One region of the Aliirhizobium cellulosilyticum genome, then DNA from elsewhere that is predicted to be linked to it. Evidence: riboswitches for the same ligand, from Rfam matches in the RefSeq annotation. Region 1 holds a riboswitch; each other region holds the start of a gene.

Region 1 (3,584 bases):
CCGCCGCATCTCTACGAACCGCTGCATCGCAAGATTTACGAGGTTGCCGGCGACATCATCCGCATGGGCAAGACTGCCAACCCGATCACGCTGAAGACCTTTCTTCCGGCCGATGACAAGGTGGGTGACCTGACTGTTGCGCAGTATCTCGCACGTCTTGCCGCCGATGCCGTCTCTATCATCAATGCGGAAGACTACGGTCGGGCGATCTACGACCTGGCGCTTCGCCGGGCGCTGATCACCATTGGCGAAGATGTCGTCAACATCGCCTATGATGCGCCGCTCGACATGCCGCCGCAAAGCCAGATCGAGGATACCGAACGCCGCCTTTTCGAACTGGCGGAAACCGGCCGTTACGACGGCGGCTTCCAGTCGTTCAACGATGCTGTTGCGATCGCCATCGACATGGCGGGCCAGGCTTTCGAGCGTGACGGCCAGCTCTCTGGTATCTCAACCGGCATCATGTCGCTCGACGGCAAGATGGGCGGCTTGCAGCGCTCCGACTTGATCGTGCTCGCAGGACGCCCCGGTATGGGCAAGACCTCGCTTGCCACCAATATCGCCTACAACATCGCCGCGGCTTACGAGCAGGAAATCGCCCCCGATGGCTCGTTCAAGGCCAAGAATGGCGGCGTCGTCGGCTTTTACTCGCTCGAAATGTCGTCCGAACAGCTGGCCACCCGTATCATCTCCGAGCAGACGGAAGTTTCGTCGTCAAAGATCCGTCGCGGTGACATTACCGAGGCCGATTTCGAAAAGCTGGTCGCCTGTAGCCAAATGATGCAGAAGGTGCCGCTGTTTATCGACCAGACCGGTGGTATCTCGATCGCCCAGCTATCGGCGCGCGCCCGCCGCCTGAAGCGCCAGCGCGGCCTCGATTGCCTGGTGGTCGACTATATCCAGCTGATGACCGGTTCGGGCAAGTCGGGTGAAAACCGCGTGCAGGAAATCACCCAGATCACCACGGGTCTGAAGGCGCTCGGCAAGGAACTCAACGTGCCGATCATCGCGCTGTCACAGCTATCGCGCGGTGTCGAAAGCCGTGAAGACAAACGCCCGCAGCTTTCCGACCTTCGCGAATCAGGCTCGATCGAGCAGGATGCCGACGTCGTGCTCTTCGTGTTCCGTGAGGAATATTATGTAAAGAACATGGAGCCCCGCGACTTGGCCGATCCGAAATACCCGGAATGGGAAGCACATATGGAGCGCGTCAAGGGTACGGCCGACGTCATCATCGCCAAGCAGCGTCACGGACCGACTGGCACGGTCAAGCTCGCCTTCCAGTCCGAATTCACGCGCTTTGCGGACCTCGCCGAGCCGAGCTTCACGCAATACGAAGAACCGTGATCGAACAGCCTCGCCGGCAGTACACCGGCGAGGCTGAGAGTCGCGGGCTAACTCAGGCCGCGTTGTAAAGCCGTCGCGTAACGAAGCCTGAACCGTTCAGAGCATTCAGGGTCTTGGCGATGGCAAGTACGGCCAGGTCCGCCAGCGGCTCGATCAGCACGATCGACATATAGGCAATACCGAACGTGCCGATCGCCACAAGATTTTCGCTTGCGAAACCGGCACCATAAAAGGCCCAGAAAGCCACCCAGGCGACGACACCGGCCTGATAGGCGGTCGATAGCTGGAGCGCCTGCCTATAGGTGAGATCGACATAGGCCGTGCCTGGCGAAATGATACGATCCGCCAGCGCTTTCACCGCAAACAACGGCACCAGCAGCGTCGTGACGTTCATTCCAAACTGCGGCAGGTCGGCCGGCGCAAAGAACAGTCCCTGTATCGCCAGACCAAGCGCCAGCCCGATTGCCGCCGGTGCTGCGCCGAACAGCAGGAACAATGTCGATCCGAGAATGAAATGCACCTCGGACACGCCGACCGCATAATGCGGCAGAAGTTCGAAGAAGGAAAAGACTGCTACAGCGGTGATGGCCGTACGCGCGGCCAATGATGCGAGACCCTGTTGCCGGATCGTGTCTCGCGCCAACTTCAACGTGAAAAGTCCCGCCCCTGCTGCAGTGGCGTAGCTCAGAATGATTTTGGCCCCGTCTACGAGGCCCGGTTCGATATGCATATGTGCTCCTGTCCGTCACACCCGACGGTCGTTGATTGATAAGATACACACGGTCGGTCTCCTGACTCGCGGGTCGATGCCTTGTCGAACCTTCCCATGGCGCGAGGCCACAGTGGTGTTTCGCAAAGCTCGCCGCTCACAGTCGCGGGGGCGGTCGGGTTCAACAGATGCTGCCCTTGTTCCCATGCGGTCAACGGATGTCGGCCGCACCATGTGCGGGAATGGGGTAGCAATTTCCCGCAGAGGCAGCAAACAACCGCAGCCGAAATCGCACCAATCTACCGCTGTCATAGGGTCGCATGCAGCAAGAATGGGTCATCGGCGTTGCTACGCGCACTCCTGGGCCTTCAGCCATTTGCGAATGCGCGCTCTTGCATTGGCATAGGGCGACGCGGTGTTGAACTGGATCATGCGCCCCTTGGTCCACTTGCCGTACCAGCCTTTGCCGTAAAGCTCGTCATCTGACCGGTTGCTGATTGTCGAGACCAGTTGCTCTTTCACCGTCCTCAGTCGTTCCAACCGCTCGGGCCAGTCCAGTGCGTCATGGTCTGCATAGAATTTTTGGGCAAGCGGCCCCAGTTCGTTCCACTTGAACCCCATCTCCGGAAAATCGACCGCTTCACCCCGGTCATCCCGATCGAGCCATTTCAGCACCAGTTCGTTCCAGCCGATGAGGTATGCGACGAGATCCGCCGGGCTCATCATCGAGCCTGCCATGTGGCCCTGCATGGATGCCTCTCTCGCCCGGACCTTCGGAACGCTGGCAAGATCGTCCCAAAGCCTGTTGAAGGTCGTGGAGATCGCCGCAAGAAGTTCCTGCCTGGAACCGGGTACAGCCATGGAGCGCCTTCAGATGCTGTTCGAATACAGCATCTAAGCTACGCTTCTGTCCACAGGATATGAAGCCGTCCGGCTGTCGCAGCCGGACACCGACCCTAGGATTGCTGCACTATTATTGTGGTGTCAAAAGCCTGTACGGAGAACCTTATTCTTCACCCGCGGCCTTTTTCCAGCCGGCAAAAAGGTTAGGATCGGCCACTCCGCCTTTCAAAAGCATATTCAATTGAGACCGCCATGACAGAACAGACCGATTTTGACAGCGACGAAACCTATCCGGATGATTTCGATATCGCGCCCGTGAGATTGACGGTCGATCTCGGCGCACTTGTCGACAACTGGAAGGAAATGGCGCGCCGCTGTGGAAAGGCTTCAACCGCCGCAGTCGTCAAGGCGGATGCCTATGGTCTCGGGCTTGAGGATTGCGGTACCGCGCTCTATGAAGCCGGCGCACGGGATTTCTTCGTTGCCGCGGTGCAGGAAGGCGTAACCTTGCGCACCTACGCGCCGGATGCCCGCATCTACGTGCTTTCCGGCATATGGCCGGGCCAGGAACGGATGTTTTACGAAAACGATCTGGTCCCGGTGATCATCTCCGAGGAACAGCTGGCCTTCTGGATGTCGGTCACCGCCGAACATGGCGACCATCCTTGTGCGCTACATATCGATA
Region 2 (3,584 bases), on a different contig from region 1:
GGATCAGCGCTTCGCCCGGTTCGATCGCCGTCGCGTCGAGACGCACGCTAGCGCCCGGCGCATAATGCGAGGCGAGCATGCCCGGCGCCTCGATGATCGCGGCAGGGCCTGAGCGGCGCTCAAGGTCACGCCCGGCAGCGTCGGCGATATGCATGGCCGCAAGACCACCGGGCCTGAGAAGCAGGATCGCGCCGGTTTCGGGATCGACGCGGATGATCGTCGACTCGACGCCGACTGGCGAAGAGCCGCCGTCGATGATCAGTTGAAGCTTGTCGCCGAGGTCGTCCATCACATGGCGTGCCGAGGTCGGGCTAATCTTGCCGGACGTGTTGGCGCTTGGTGCCGCAAGCGGCCGGCCGAAATCGCGGATCAGGTCGTTGGCAAAACCTTCCGGGCAGCGAAGCCCGACCGTTTCCAGCCCCGCGGTTGCCAGCGGATGGATGGTGCTGTCTTTCCTGAGCGGCAGGACAATGGTCAGCGGACCGGGCCAGAAGGTTTCGGCCAACTTTCTCGACGCCGGATCGAACACCGCGTACCGCTCGGCCATCTCGATATCGCAGACATGGCAGATGAGCGGATTGAACTGCGGACGCCCCTTGGTCTCGTAGATGTGCGAGATCGCATCGGCGCGCGTCGCATCCGCGGCAAGGCCGTAGACCGTTTCGGTCGGAATGGCGACGGGAAAACCGTCATTGAGCACGCGGCTTGCCTCGCTGATGGCGCGCTGGGGCTCATGGGTGATGTTTATGATTTCGGCTGTCATGCCGCTGTCAATACAGCGGAGTGCCCGTGCTTTAAAGCCTTTTGATGATTTCGCGCACTGCGGCACTGGGCGCGCCGAGCATCAGAACGTTGCGCATCGCATCGCGCGGGCTGTTGGTCTGGAACAGAAGCCCGTTCTTGCGCCATGTCCGGTCGATCCGCGCCTGTTCGCCTGCTTCGCCTTCCACCGCGACGGCGAAATACATGCGGGAATTCCGTGGATTGATTCGGGCGAAAAACACCTCGTCGCCGCCGATCTCGGAAGAGAAGTTGGCGATGTAGAATGACCAGCTGACCATCGCATCCTGCGAAAAGAAGGTACGTGCTGCGGTCACATGGCAATAGCCCAGATGCGGGCTACCCTCCAACGTGCGGTGAAAGATGATCTTCGGCAGGTGGATAGACCGGTGAAAGCTGTTCAGCCGCTTATGCGTGGTTTCGCCGGCCGTTTCGAGCTTCTTGCCTGTCTTTTCAGCCACTTCGTCATGGGTGAGATAGCGACGTTCGTCGGGAACCCAGACAGGGCGGGAGCGTGGAATTCTGCCGGTTCGCAGGAATTCCGTATGGGCATTGCCGCTGCTTGGCGGCATCATCAAGGGCCTGGGCCTGTTGACTTCGTAATAACGGAGCTGTCCTGGCATGGTGGCGGCTCTTCCCAATGAATTTTCAAGAACACTATTAGCAAGACCTTAACAGTCGGTTTCTCCCGCAATCGGATGCTATTGCGCGATCGTCGCCAATGCAGTGGCCGATGTCGCAATGTCGTCTATGCGACAGGCCGGCGTCCCGCTTAAATATGACAAAGCTCAAGGTGCCGCCTCGCTAGGGGAGGCGGAGAATTGGGAAGCCGGCGGGTCGCAGAGATCTATCCGGCGCTGCCCCCGCAACGGTGGTGGAGTTGAAGGCATGGTAGGGGGCGACCCCGGCCACTGGGACAGAGCCGAACGGCCGACCGGGAAGGTGCCATGCAGTCCTTTTGGGACAACTCCTCAGCCCGGAAACCAGCCTGAGCTTGATGACACCGGTCGCGGAGGGCGCACGGGACGGGAATTGGCTGCATTGATTGTTGCCGGCTTGTCCATGCCCTGAAGCTTGCTTGTATTGCGAGGAAGCATATGGACATTCACAATCAGGTTCTGCGGCAGCTGAAGAACCGCCGCGAAGGTTTCAGCCTGGAACAGCCCTTTTATATCGATCCCGATTATTACAAGCTCGATCTCGAGATGATCTGGTATCGCGACTGGCTGTTTGCCGGCCACGATTGCCAGATCAACAAGGCGGGCATGTATTTTACCCTGCAGGTTGGCGACTATCCGGTTCTCGTCATCCGCACGCGCGAGGGCGATATCCGCGCCTATCACAATACCTGCCGCCATCGCGGCCACCGCGTCTGCACCAAGGAAACGGGTTCTGCGACCCGCCTCGTCTGTCCCTATCACCAGTGGACCTACCAGCATGACGGCTCGCTGATGTCGGCCCGTCATATGGGCGAGAATTTCGACAAGAAGCAGTTTGGATTGAAACCCGTCCACTGCCAGGTGGTTGCTGGCTACATCTTTATCTGCCTCGCAAAGGAAGCCCCGGATTTTGCTCCGGTTCGCGCAACGGTCGAGCCTTACATGGCGCCGCATCGCCTGCCCGAAACGAAGGTTGCTGCCCAGAACACGATCATCGAAAAGGGCAACTGGAAGCTCGTCTGGGAAAACAATCGCGAGTGTTATCACTGCGCCGGTAACCATCCGGAACTCTGCCGCACCTACCCGGAAGCGCCGACTGCGACCGGTGTGCAGGGCGCCGGCGACGATCCGTTCATTTCCGAACACTGGAGCCGCTGTGAAGCGGCCGGCCTGCCGAGCACGTTCAACATGTCGCCGGACGGCCAGTTCCGCGTGGCGCGCATGCCGCTGATCGAGGATGCCGAAAGCTACACGATGAACGGCCGTCCCGCAGTTCAACGGTCGCTCTCCGACGACGTGACGATTTCCCATATCGGCACGATGCTTCTGTTCCATTACCCGACCACCTGGAACCATATGCTGGTCGACCACGCGATCTCTTTCCGAGTCATCCCCATCGGGCCGGAAGAGACGGCGGTCACCACCACATGGCTGGTCCACAAGGATGCGGTGGAAGGCGTCGATTACGATGTCGAGCAGCTGACCCATGTCTGGAACATGACCAACGACCAGGACAGGCAGATCGTCGAGGAAAACGCCTTCGGCATCCGCTCTCCCGCCTATGAACCCGGCCCTTATTCCGAGGCGCATGAAGGTGGTGTGATGCAGTTCGTTGAGTGGTATTCGAACTTCATGATCGATCGCCTGCAGGGCAAGGACAGCACGCTTTACGCGGTGGCGTGATACTGAGCGCTCCTCCGCAATGTGCCGTCAGTTTGCGGAGGAGCCTGTTTTTACGCTGAGTGGGACGTACGATCACTCCCGATTAAGGCGTCGAAGGCTTGGTGTCTTTGGGTCGCAAGCCAGGCCCGAAAGGAAATGATCTCGGGATTGATCTCGCGCATCGCAGCAAGGTCCACGTGATCCGCCAGCGGGCCGTTATCCAGGATCGCCGCAAGCTGACCAAGATCGCTATTGGCGGCAAGGACTTCATCGGCAAAGCGGGAATAGATGACCGGACGACCGGCGGCTTCGCTGAAGATTTCCCCCAGCTGGCGCCCTGTAACCGTATCGCTCGCGATCTTAATCGTCCGTCCGCTGAACCGTATGCCATCGGCAAAGATCGCGGCGACGAATTTCCCGATGTCTTCCACGGCAATCAGTTGCATCGACTGGTCCGGCCTGAGGAAGAATGTGTACCGGCCT
Region 3 (3,584 bases), on a different contig from region 1:
GAGGGGGGTATCAAGGCCACGAGCCTCAGCCGTATTCCACGCGCCACGGTCAACCGCCTCCCAAGCCGCCGCAATCCCGTTCAGATCGCTGCCGGAAAAGGACAGGACCACCACATCGGCCGGTGACTGGTTGAGGTCTACCGGTTCGATAAGGTCGTCGAGCGACGACGATGTGGTGGCGAGTATGTGCATCCTTTTCCTCGGCCGGTGGCTCTTATGCCGCCAGCATTTTTTCGATCGCGGCGCGGTCGATGCCTTTTTCGCCGATCACGACGAGGCGGCTCTGGCGGTTTTCGCCAGGTGCCCAGGCGCGGTCGAAATAGTGGTTCACGCGCGATCCTACCGCTTGAACCTGCAGGCGCATCGGCTTGTTCGCGACGTCGACAAAGCCCTTTATGCGCAGCACGTTTTCCGCTTCCGCGGTCGCCGAAATACGGGCAGCCAGCGCTTCGGGGTCGGTTACCGAGGCCAGATCGATAACGAAACTGTCGAAATCGTCGTGGTCGTGGTCGAGTTCGTCGTCATGATGGGTCTTGCGGTTCTCGATATCGTCCTCGACGGCAAGGCCAAGGCCGATCAGAACGCTGGGATCAACCGCACCATTTGCAGCTGGTACGATTCTCACGGCACGCGGCAGATGCGCCTGAACTCGGCCCTTGGCGGCTGCAAGCGAAGCCTGATCGAGAAGGTCGGTCTTGGTCAGCACGATCATGTCGGCACAGGCGACCTGGTCCTCGAACACTTCTTCGACCGGATCGTCATGATCGATCGAGCTGTCGGTCTGGCGCTGGGCTTCGAGCGCATCGTGGTCATCGGCAACGCGGCCTTCGGCCAGTGCTACACCATCAACGACCGCAATCACGGCATCTACTGTCACACGCGCCTTCACGGCCGGCCACTGAAACGCCTGTACGAGCGGCTTCGGCAGAGCAAGACCGGAAGTCTCGATCAGGATATGGTCAACGCGCGGCTCGCGGGCGAGAATCTGGTCGATCGCCGGCACGAAATCGTCTGCCACCGTGCAGCAGATACAGCCATTGGCCAGTTCGATGATGTTGTCGTCCGGGCAGCTCTCGATGCCGCAGCCTTTCAGCACCTCGCCATCGATGCCGACATCGCCGAATTCGTTGACGATGATCGCCAGCCGCTTGCCGTCCAGCTTTTCGATCAGGTTGCGGATCAGCGTGGTCTTGCCGGCGCCGAGAAAGCCGGTAACGACGGTGCAGGGAACCTTATCGAACTTAGGGGCGAAGTTTTCGCTCATGAAGGCATGTCCTCGTGGTGATGAAAGGGTGGGATACGGGCCGTCATGCCTTTTCCACGAAGGCACATCGGGCGGCCGCGAAGGGGCAGGAAACCGCGCTCGTCTTCGGCCAGCATCATCGCGCCGGTGACGATGTCGTCGGCATCTTCGGTGGAGAGGTGGCCAAAGACATAGGACCAGCCGGAACGGTGGTTGAAGGCCGCACTCGGGCTCTTATCGCAATTGGCAAGGCAGGTGACCGGCTTGACGGTAAGCGGCTTGCCCTTAGCTGCCAGTTTCAGCGCTTCGATCAGGTCGATACCGGGGCGGGCCTCGCTGTCCGTCGCCTCGCGGCAATTGGTGCAGACGAAGATCGTCACGTCGACGTTGCCGGCATTGCCGCCAACGGTCGTTCCGGTTTCGTCTTTTCGCGCATCATCTGTCATCAGGCCGCACTACCGCCGGGTTACTCAAGTCGGGGTGCGGAACAGGAAAGCCAAGCCATCCTGCAGCGATGATTGAAGCCTTTGCCGGAGCACCCCGCCCGGAAAAGCATGATTTTCAAACGGCAGGTCTCCTGGCTCGCGGGTCGTCACCATCCGCCTGCCTTCCCAGAAGGGTCCATGGCCGGACCTCTCCAGTGGCGTCTCTGGCGTGATGGCTCGCCGCACACAGTTGCGGGGGCAGCCGCGGCATTGGACCGTTTTATCGGTCCGCACCGCATTCTCTCTTAGCCCCTGCCGTTGCCGGCAAAGGACCGTCGTGGCGCTCAAGTAAGCGTTCCGCGGTCAAACTGTCAATGTCGCAAAGGCGATTGCCGATAGAACCGAATTGACTATAGTGGATCTGTCTTTGGTGCCCGGAAGGGTTACTCAAGGGAATGCGGTGCGACGATCTTTCGTCAAACCCGCGGCTGCCCCCGCAACTGTAAGCGGAAAGCCTTTGCCCAAAACGGCCATCCGGTCGTCAAGCCACTGGAGCAATCCCTTTACGGATTGAACTGGGAAGGCGGGTGAAGGCGCCCGATCCGCGAGCCAGGAGACCTGCCAGAGACATTCGGCAATGGTAACAGCCCTCGGGTGGAGGGCAGAAAGACGAAGTCCATGGTTACGAATTCTGCTGCAGCCGCAGCCAGCGTTTCCGCATCAAAAATCATTCCTCTTAGCATGTCGGCCCTTCTTGGCCTGTTCATGGTCGGTTTCGTCGGCTTCTCGCATCTGGAAGTCGTACATAACGCCGCTCACGATACGCGCCATTCGCTGGCCTTCCCCTGCCACTAAGAGGAATTTCAAAATGTCGTTGTTTCGTAACATCGTCCTCGCGGCGGTGGTCGCCGGGTTATTGTCCGGCCTGCTGATGACCGTGATGCAGAGTTTTTCCACCGTGCCGCTGATCCTGCAGGCGGAAACTTTTGAAAATGCCGGCGGCGAAGAGGCCGGACACAGCCATTCGCATGACGCAGCGCCTGCCATCGGTGCGGCCCAACCAGCTGCCGCCGATCACCATTATGACGAAGAAGCCTGGGCGCCTGCCGATGGTTTCGAGCGTTTCATCTATACCGCTTCGGCCGATGTGCTCGCCGCCATCGGTTTTGCGCTCGTCGCGATCGCACTTGCCGAAGCGCTCGGCGGCTTTGGCGGCTGGCGAGGTGGTTTGATGTTCGGCATTGCCGGCTTCCTCACCGTCAGCCTTGCGCCGGGTCTCGGCCTGCCACCGGAACTTCCGGGCATGCCTGCCGCCGAACTCGGTCCGCGTCAGCTCTGGTGGGTCTCGACCGCTATCTGCACCGCTGCCGGCCTCGGTCTTCTTGCCTATACCCGTTCCGCCTTGCTGGCGGCTCTGGCGATCGTGCTTCTCGTTGCGCCGCATCTGGTTGGCGCGCCGCTTCCGCCAAGCCATGAAACGGCGGTGCCTGTTGAACTCCATGGCCGGTTCGTCAACGCCGTTTATGCCACAAATCTGATCTTCTGGGCGGTTCTCGGTGTTGCCGCTGCTGTGCTAAGGCAGAAGTTCCGCAGCGGAGAACAAGTTTCTCCGGTAACCGAAAGGGAGCTTGCAGCGCGTTGAAAAATATCGATGAAACCGCCGAGGAGCGTCATCGCGCCAAGATGGCGAACCGCAAGGCGGTTCAGGATGCAGAAGTCGCCGAGAAGACCCTGGAAAAGGGTCTTCTCATCGTCCATACCGGTCCCGGCAAGGGCAAGTCGACGGCGGCCTTCGGGCTTGCGCTACGCATGCTCGGCAACAACCGTCGTGTCGGTATCGTGCAGTTCATCAAGGGCGCATGGTCGACCGGCGAACAGCCGGCGCTTGCCGTGTTCGGCGATCGCGTCGTCTGGCA
Region 4 (3,584 bases), on a different contig from region 1:
CGTCGTCAACATGGCGGCCCTGGCCGTCGTCGAGGCGTCCCAGGCGGAACCGCTTGCGCTGGTGAAATGACAAGAGATGCGGGAAGCTTCAAGGCAAGCTTCCCGCATGCTCGACATGCCAGGTTGATCCCCGCAGAGCCATGCGACAGGTGAGACATGACATTTTCCAAGCCGCAGATGCTGACATCGCTGATGCTTGCCTCGCTGCTTGCGCCTCAGGCGGCCTTTTCGCGCGATGTCGAGGTCTGCGCCAATCTCTATCGCCGCCTCAACAGCACCCCGCAGATCATCGGCACGAGCAGCAATGTGCGTCGCTACGCTCAGGATCTGAGCGCGCTCAACGCGGATATCCGGCAACTCAGGATCGACATGCGCAGGCAAGGTTGCGACAGCGGCAGCATCGTGACGTTTGGAGCGCCTTCCGACGGCGATGATGAATGCGGTTACATGCAGGACACGCTGCAACGGCTGGAAGACGAGCGCGCGGCAATCACCGAGCAACGCAACAATACCCGCTCGCTACTGCAGCCATCGGAAGAGCGCGTTGCGATCTTGTCGGCGATCCGCTCCAACAATTGCACGCCCACTGACCTCGATACCCAGACGGAACTTGACGATAAAGAACGCCTGCGGATCCGGGGGCTGGCACTGCCAAGGCCGGGAGAGGAGACGCAGACTGGGCCAAAGGTGGACGATCCGAATTCCAGCATCACCCATCTCGGCAGCGCCTCACCTGCGCCAGCAAGAGAAGCACCCGTCCAGTTCCCGCCGGATCGTCCCTATGATCCCGGCAAAAAGATTCGCTCCGTCGGGCCGCAATTCTTCCCCGAAGAAGACATCGACCTCGCCAATCCGAAATCCAGCGGCCCCCAGCAGCTGCAGCCTTGATTATTTCTGACCCCAACCGTCCTGAAAGACGAGATCTTCCAGAGGCAGACGCTGGCGCCAGCCCTTTATCGCCAGTTCGGGTTCTCCATACAACTGATCGACATAACCGAGGCACAGCCAGGCTACGATCTCGACGCGGTCCGGAATGCCGAGGAGCGCTCGAACATCTTCATCATGAAAGATACTGACCCAGCCGACGCCGATCCCTTCCGCGCGGGCTGCGAGCCAGAGGTTCTGGATGGCACAGACGGTCGAATAGCTGTCCATGCGGCTGTTGTGTGTACGCCCCAGAACCACCGGACCGGCACGATCCGGATCGCTGGTGACGCAGATCGACAGCGGCGCCTTTCTGATGCCTTCGAGCTTAAGGCTCCTGTAGGTGCTGCGCTTCTCTTCCGGAAACATCGCCTCGGCTTCTTCATTGGCGCGCGAAAACGCCTCCCAAGCGGACTGGCGAACCGCCTCGTCACGGATGAGGATAAAGTTCCACGGCTGCATGAAACCAACCGACGGGGCGGCATGGGCGGCGTCCAGTAGTCTGCGCAGCACATCATCCGGGATCGTATTGGAGAGAAACTGATCGCGCACGTCGCGGCGCGTTTCGATGGCGCGATAAACGGCGGCACGCTCGTCATCGGTAAAAGCTTCGGCGGCCACCAGGCCATTGTTCAAATCATCAGGTCGCATCGTCTTTCCCCAACAACGCCTGCGGATTGCTGCCGCCGTCACGGCGTGGCGCAATCCACCCAACCTGCCCGCCGTCCGCGCGGATCGGTCCATCTCGTCAGGCCGGTCTTCTGACTGGGCTTCATCCGCTCATCGCCGCCTTCCCGGAGAAATCCAGTGGCATGAATAGGATAAGCGTCAGCCTCACAGCGTTGGGCACGTGCCGGAATTTCACCGGCTTCCCGATTCTCCCATCAAGGATGGGCACCTGACGGAGGCTCTTATGCTGACTGAACCCGGCCGAAGCAAGGCCGTTCACGCCGCAGGGAAATAACGCACATAGGTAAATTCATCACCATCCGGTGACCAGTTGGGCGAGTTCATCGTGCCCTGCCCGCCAAAAAGCTCGAATAGCGTTTCGACATTGCCCCCATCGGCATCCATAAGCCGGATGCGAACATTCTGATCACGCGGATGATCGAAGACTTCGGCGTCATAGGATACGAAAACGACCTTGTCACCTTTGGGTGACGGATGCGGAAACCAGTCGCCATAGTTACTGTCGGTGATGCGTTCGGCAGCGCCGCCGGTCGCCGGAACACGCCAGATCTGCATCAGCCCTGTGCGGCTGGAGTTGAAATAGATCCAACGACCGTCCGGCGAATAATCCGGCCCGTCATTGCGGCCCTCGCCGAAGGTCAGCCGGGTCTCGTTCTTTCCGTCGATGCCGATCGTATAGATATCGAAGACCTGATCACGGATACCGCAATAAGCGAACGTCTTTCCGTCCGGCGACCAGCCATGCCAGTAGGATGGCAGGCTTTCGGTGACGAGCTTCGGCGTGCCGCCCCTGGCCGGCAGAACATAGATCGCCGACTTACCGAACTCGACCTTGTCGGAGATCGCAATCAGCGCGCCGTCTGGCGAGATGCCATGGTCGTTGTTGCAGAGTGTCGCGAAGTCCGTATCGACCCGAATAGGACCGGAATCACCATCCGGAGACAAACGATAGATCAGACCATCGGCATTGAGCATCAGATAGTCACCGTCCGGCGACCAGTTCGGCGCTTCGAACAATTCCTCCGTCTGCCAGACAACTCGGTTCTGGCGGGTTCGAACATTGTAGATCTCGATGGAGCTTCGCAGTGCCAAGGGCGCCTCCCTCTCAACGATCCCGGAAACGGTTGGTGATCGGGTAACGGCGATCGCGGCCAAAATTCTTCTTGGTGATCTTCACGCCAGGAGCCGATTGACGCCGCTTGTATTCGGCGAGATAGAGCAGATGCTCGATGCGGTGGACGGTTGCGACGTCGTGGCCGCGGGCCACTATGTCTTCGGTGCCCATTTCCATTTCGACGAGGCATTCGAGGATATCGTCCAGCACCGGATAGGGCGGTAGCGAATCCTGGTCCTTCTGGTCTGGCCGAAGCTCGGCCGAAGGGGCCTTGGAAATGATGTTTTTCGGGATTACCTCGCCGGACGGGCCGAGAGCGCCTGCCGGCACATTTTCATTGCGCCATTCGGCCAGCGCATAGACCTGCATCTTGTAGAGGTCCTTGATCGGGTTGAAGCCGCCGTTCATGTCGCCATAAAGCGTCGCGTAGCCGACCGACATTTCCGACTTGTTGCCGGTCGTCACAACCATCGAGCCGAACTTGTTGGAGATCGCCATCAGGATAGTGCCGCGCGTACGGCTCTGCAGGTTCTCTTCGGTAATGCCCTGGTCGGTGCCTTCGAACATGTCGGACAACGATGCCAGGAACCCTTCGACCGGATCGGAAATCGGCACGATATCGTAGCGGCAGCCGAGCGCCTTCGCGCAGTCCGCGGCGTCCTTGAACGAGTCTTCGGACGTGTAGCGATAGGGCAGCATGATGGTGCGCACCCTCTCCTCGCCGAGCGCATCAACGGCGATCGCGGCGCAGACAGCCGAATCGATGCCACCGGAGAGGCCCAGCACGACCGACTTGAAACCGTTCTTGTTCACATAATCGCGGAAGCCGAGCAGGCAGGCGTGGTAATCGGCCTCT

What was found. Region 1 has a riboswitch for cobalamin ahead of GGE33_RS20685 (energy-coupling factor ABC transporter permease). Riboswitches for the same ligand answer to the same signal wherever they lie in the genome.
Region 2: linked by a shared signal. The riboswitch ahead of GGE33_RS10785 (aromatic ring-hydroxylating oxygenase subunit alpha) and the one ahead of GGE33_RS20685 (energy-coupling factor ABC transporter permease) in region 1 are both predicted to bind cobalamin.
Region 3: linked by a shared signal. The riboswitch ahead of GGE33_RS24825 (DUF1636 family protein) and the one ahead of GGE33_RS20685 (energy-coupling factor ABC transporter permease) in region 1 are both predicted to bind cobalamin.
Region 4: linked by a shared signal. The riboswitch ahead of bluB (5,6-dimethylbenzimidazole synthase) and the one ahead of GGE33_RS20685 (energy-coupling factor ABC transporter permease) in region 1 are both predicted to bind cobalamin.

Annotation. Positions count from the first base shown of each region.
Region 1 covers NZ_JACIGW010000005.1:296,531-300,114, forward strand. The annotation lists gene GGE33_RS20680 (replicative DNA helicase) at 1-1,347, shown strand, start outside; gene GGE33_RS20685 (energy-coupling factor ABC transporter permease) at 1,400-2,077, opposite strand; cobalamin riboswitch at 2,112-2,306, opposite strand; gene GGE33_RS20690 (ClbS/DfsB family four-helix bundle protein) at 2,405-2,917, opposite strand; gene alr (alanine racemase) at 3,152-3,584, shown strand, end outside.
Region 2 covers NZ_JACIGW010000002.1:388,896-392,479, reverse strand. The annotation lists gene GGE33_RS10795 (L-threonylcarbamoyladenylate synthase) at 1-763, opposite strand, end outside; gene GGE33_RS10790 (DUF6656 family protein) at 795-1,403, opposite strand; cobalamin riboswitch at 1,554-1,786, shown strand; gene GGE33_RS10785 (aromatic ring-hydroxylating oxygenase subunit alpha) at 1,878-3,122, shown strand; gene GGE33_RS10780 (NmrA/HSCARG family protein) at 3,173-3,584, opposite strand, start outside.
Region 3 covers NZ_JACIGW010000010.1:27,887-31,470, reverse strand. The annotation lists gene cobN (cobaltochelatase subunit CobN) at 1-192, opposite strand, end outside; gene cobW (cobalamin biosynthesis protein CobW) at 215-1,264, opposite strand; gene GGE33_RS24825 (DUF1636 family protein) at 1,261-1,689, opposite strand; cobalamin riboswitch at 1,794-2,020, opposite strand; cobalamin riboswitch at 2,080-2,308, shown strand; gene GGE33_RS24820 (CbtB domain-containing protein) at 2,347-2,523, shown strand; gene GGE33_RS24815 (CbtA family protein) at 2,537-3,310, shown strand; gene cobO (cob(I)yrinic acid a,c-diamide adenosyltransferase) at 3,307-3,584, shown strand, end outside.
Region 4 covers NZ_JACIGW010000001.1:1,389,198-1,392,781, reverse strand. The annotation lists gene GGE33_RS06565 (NADP-dependent malic enzyme) at 1-70, shown strand, start outside; gene GGE33_RS06560 (hypothetical protein) at 157-888, shown strand; gene bluB (5,6-dimethylbenzimidazole synthase) at 889-1,575, opposite strand; cobalamin riboswitch at 1,659-1,841, opposite strand; gene GGE33_RS06550 (TolB family protein) at 1,870-2,700, opposite strand; gene GGE33_RS06545 (NAD+ synthase) at 2,720-3,584, opposite strand, start outside.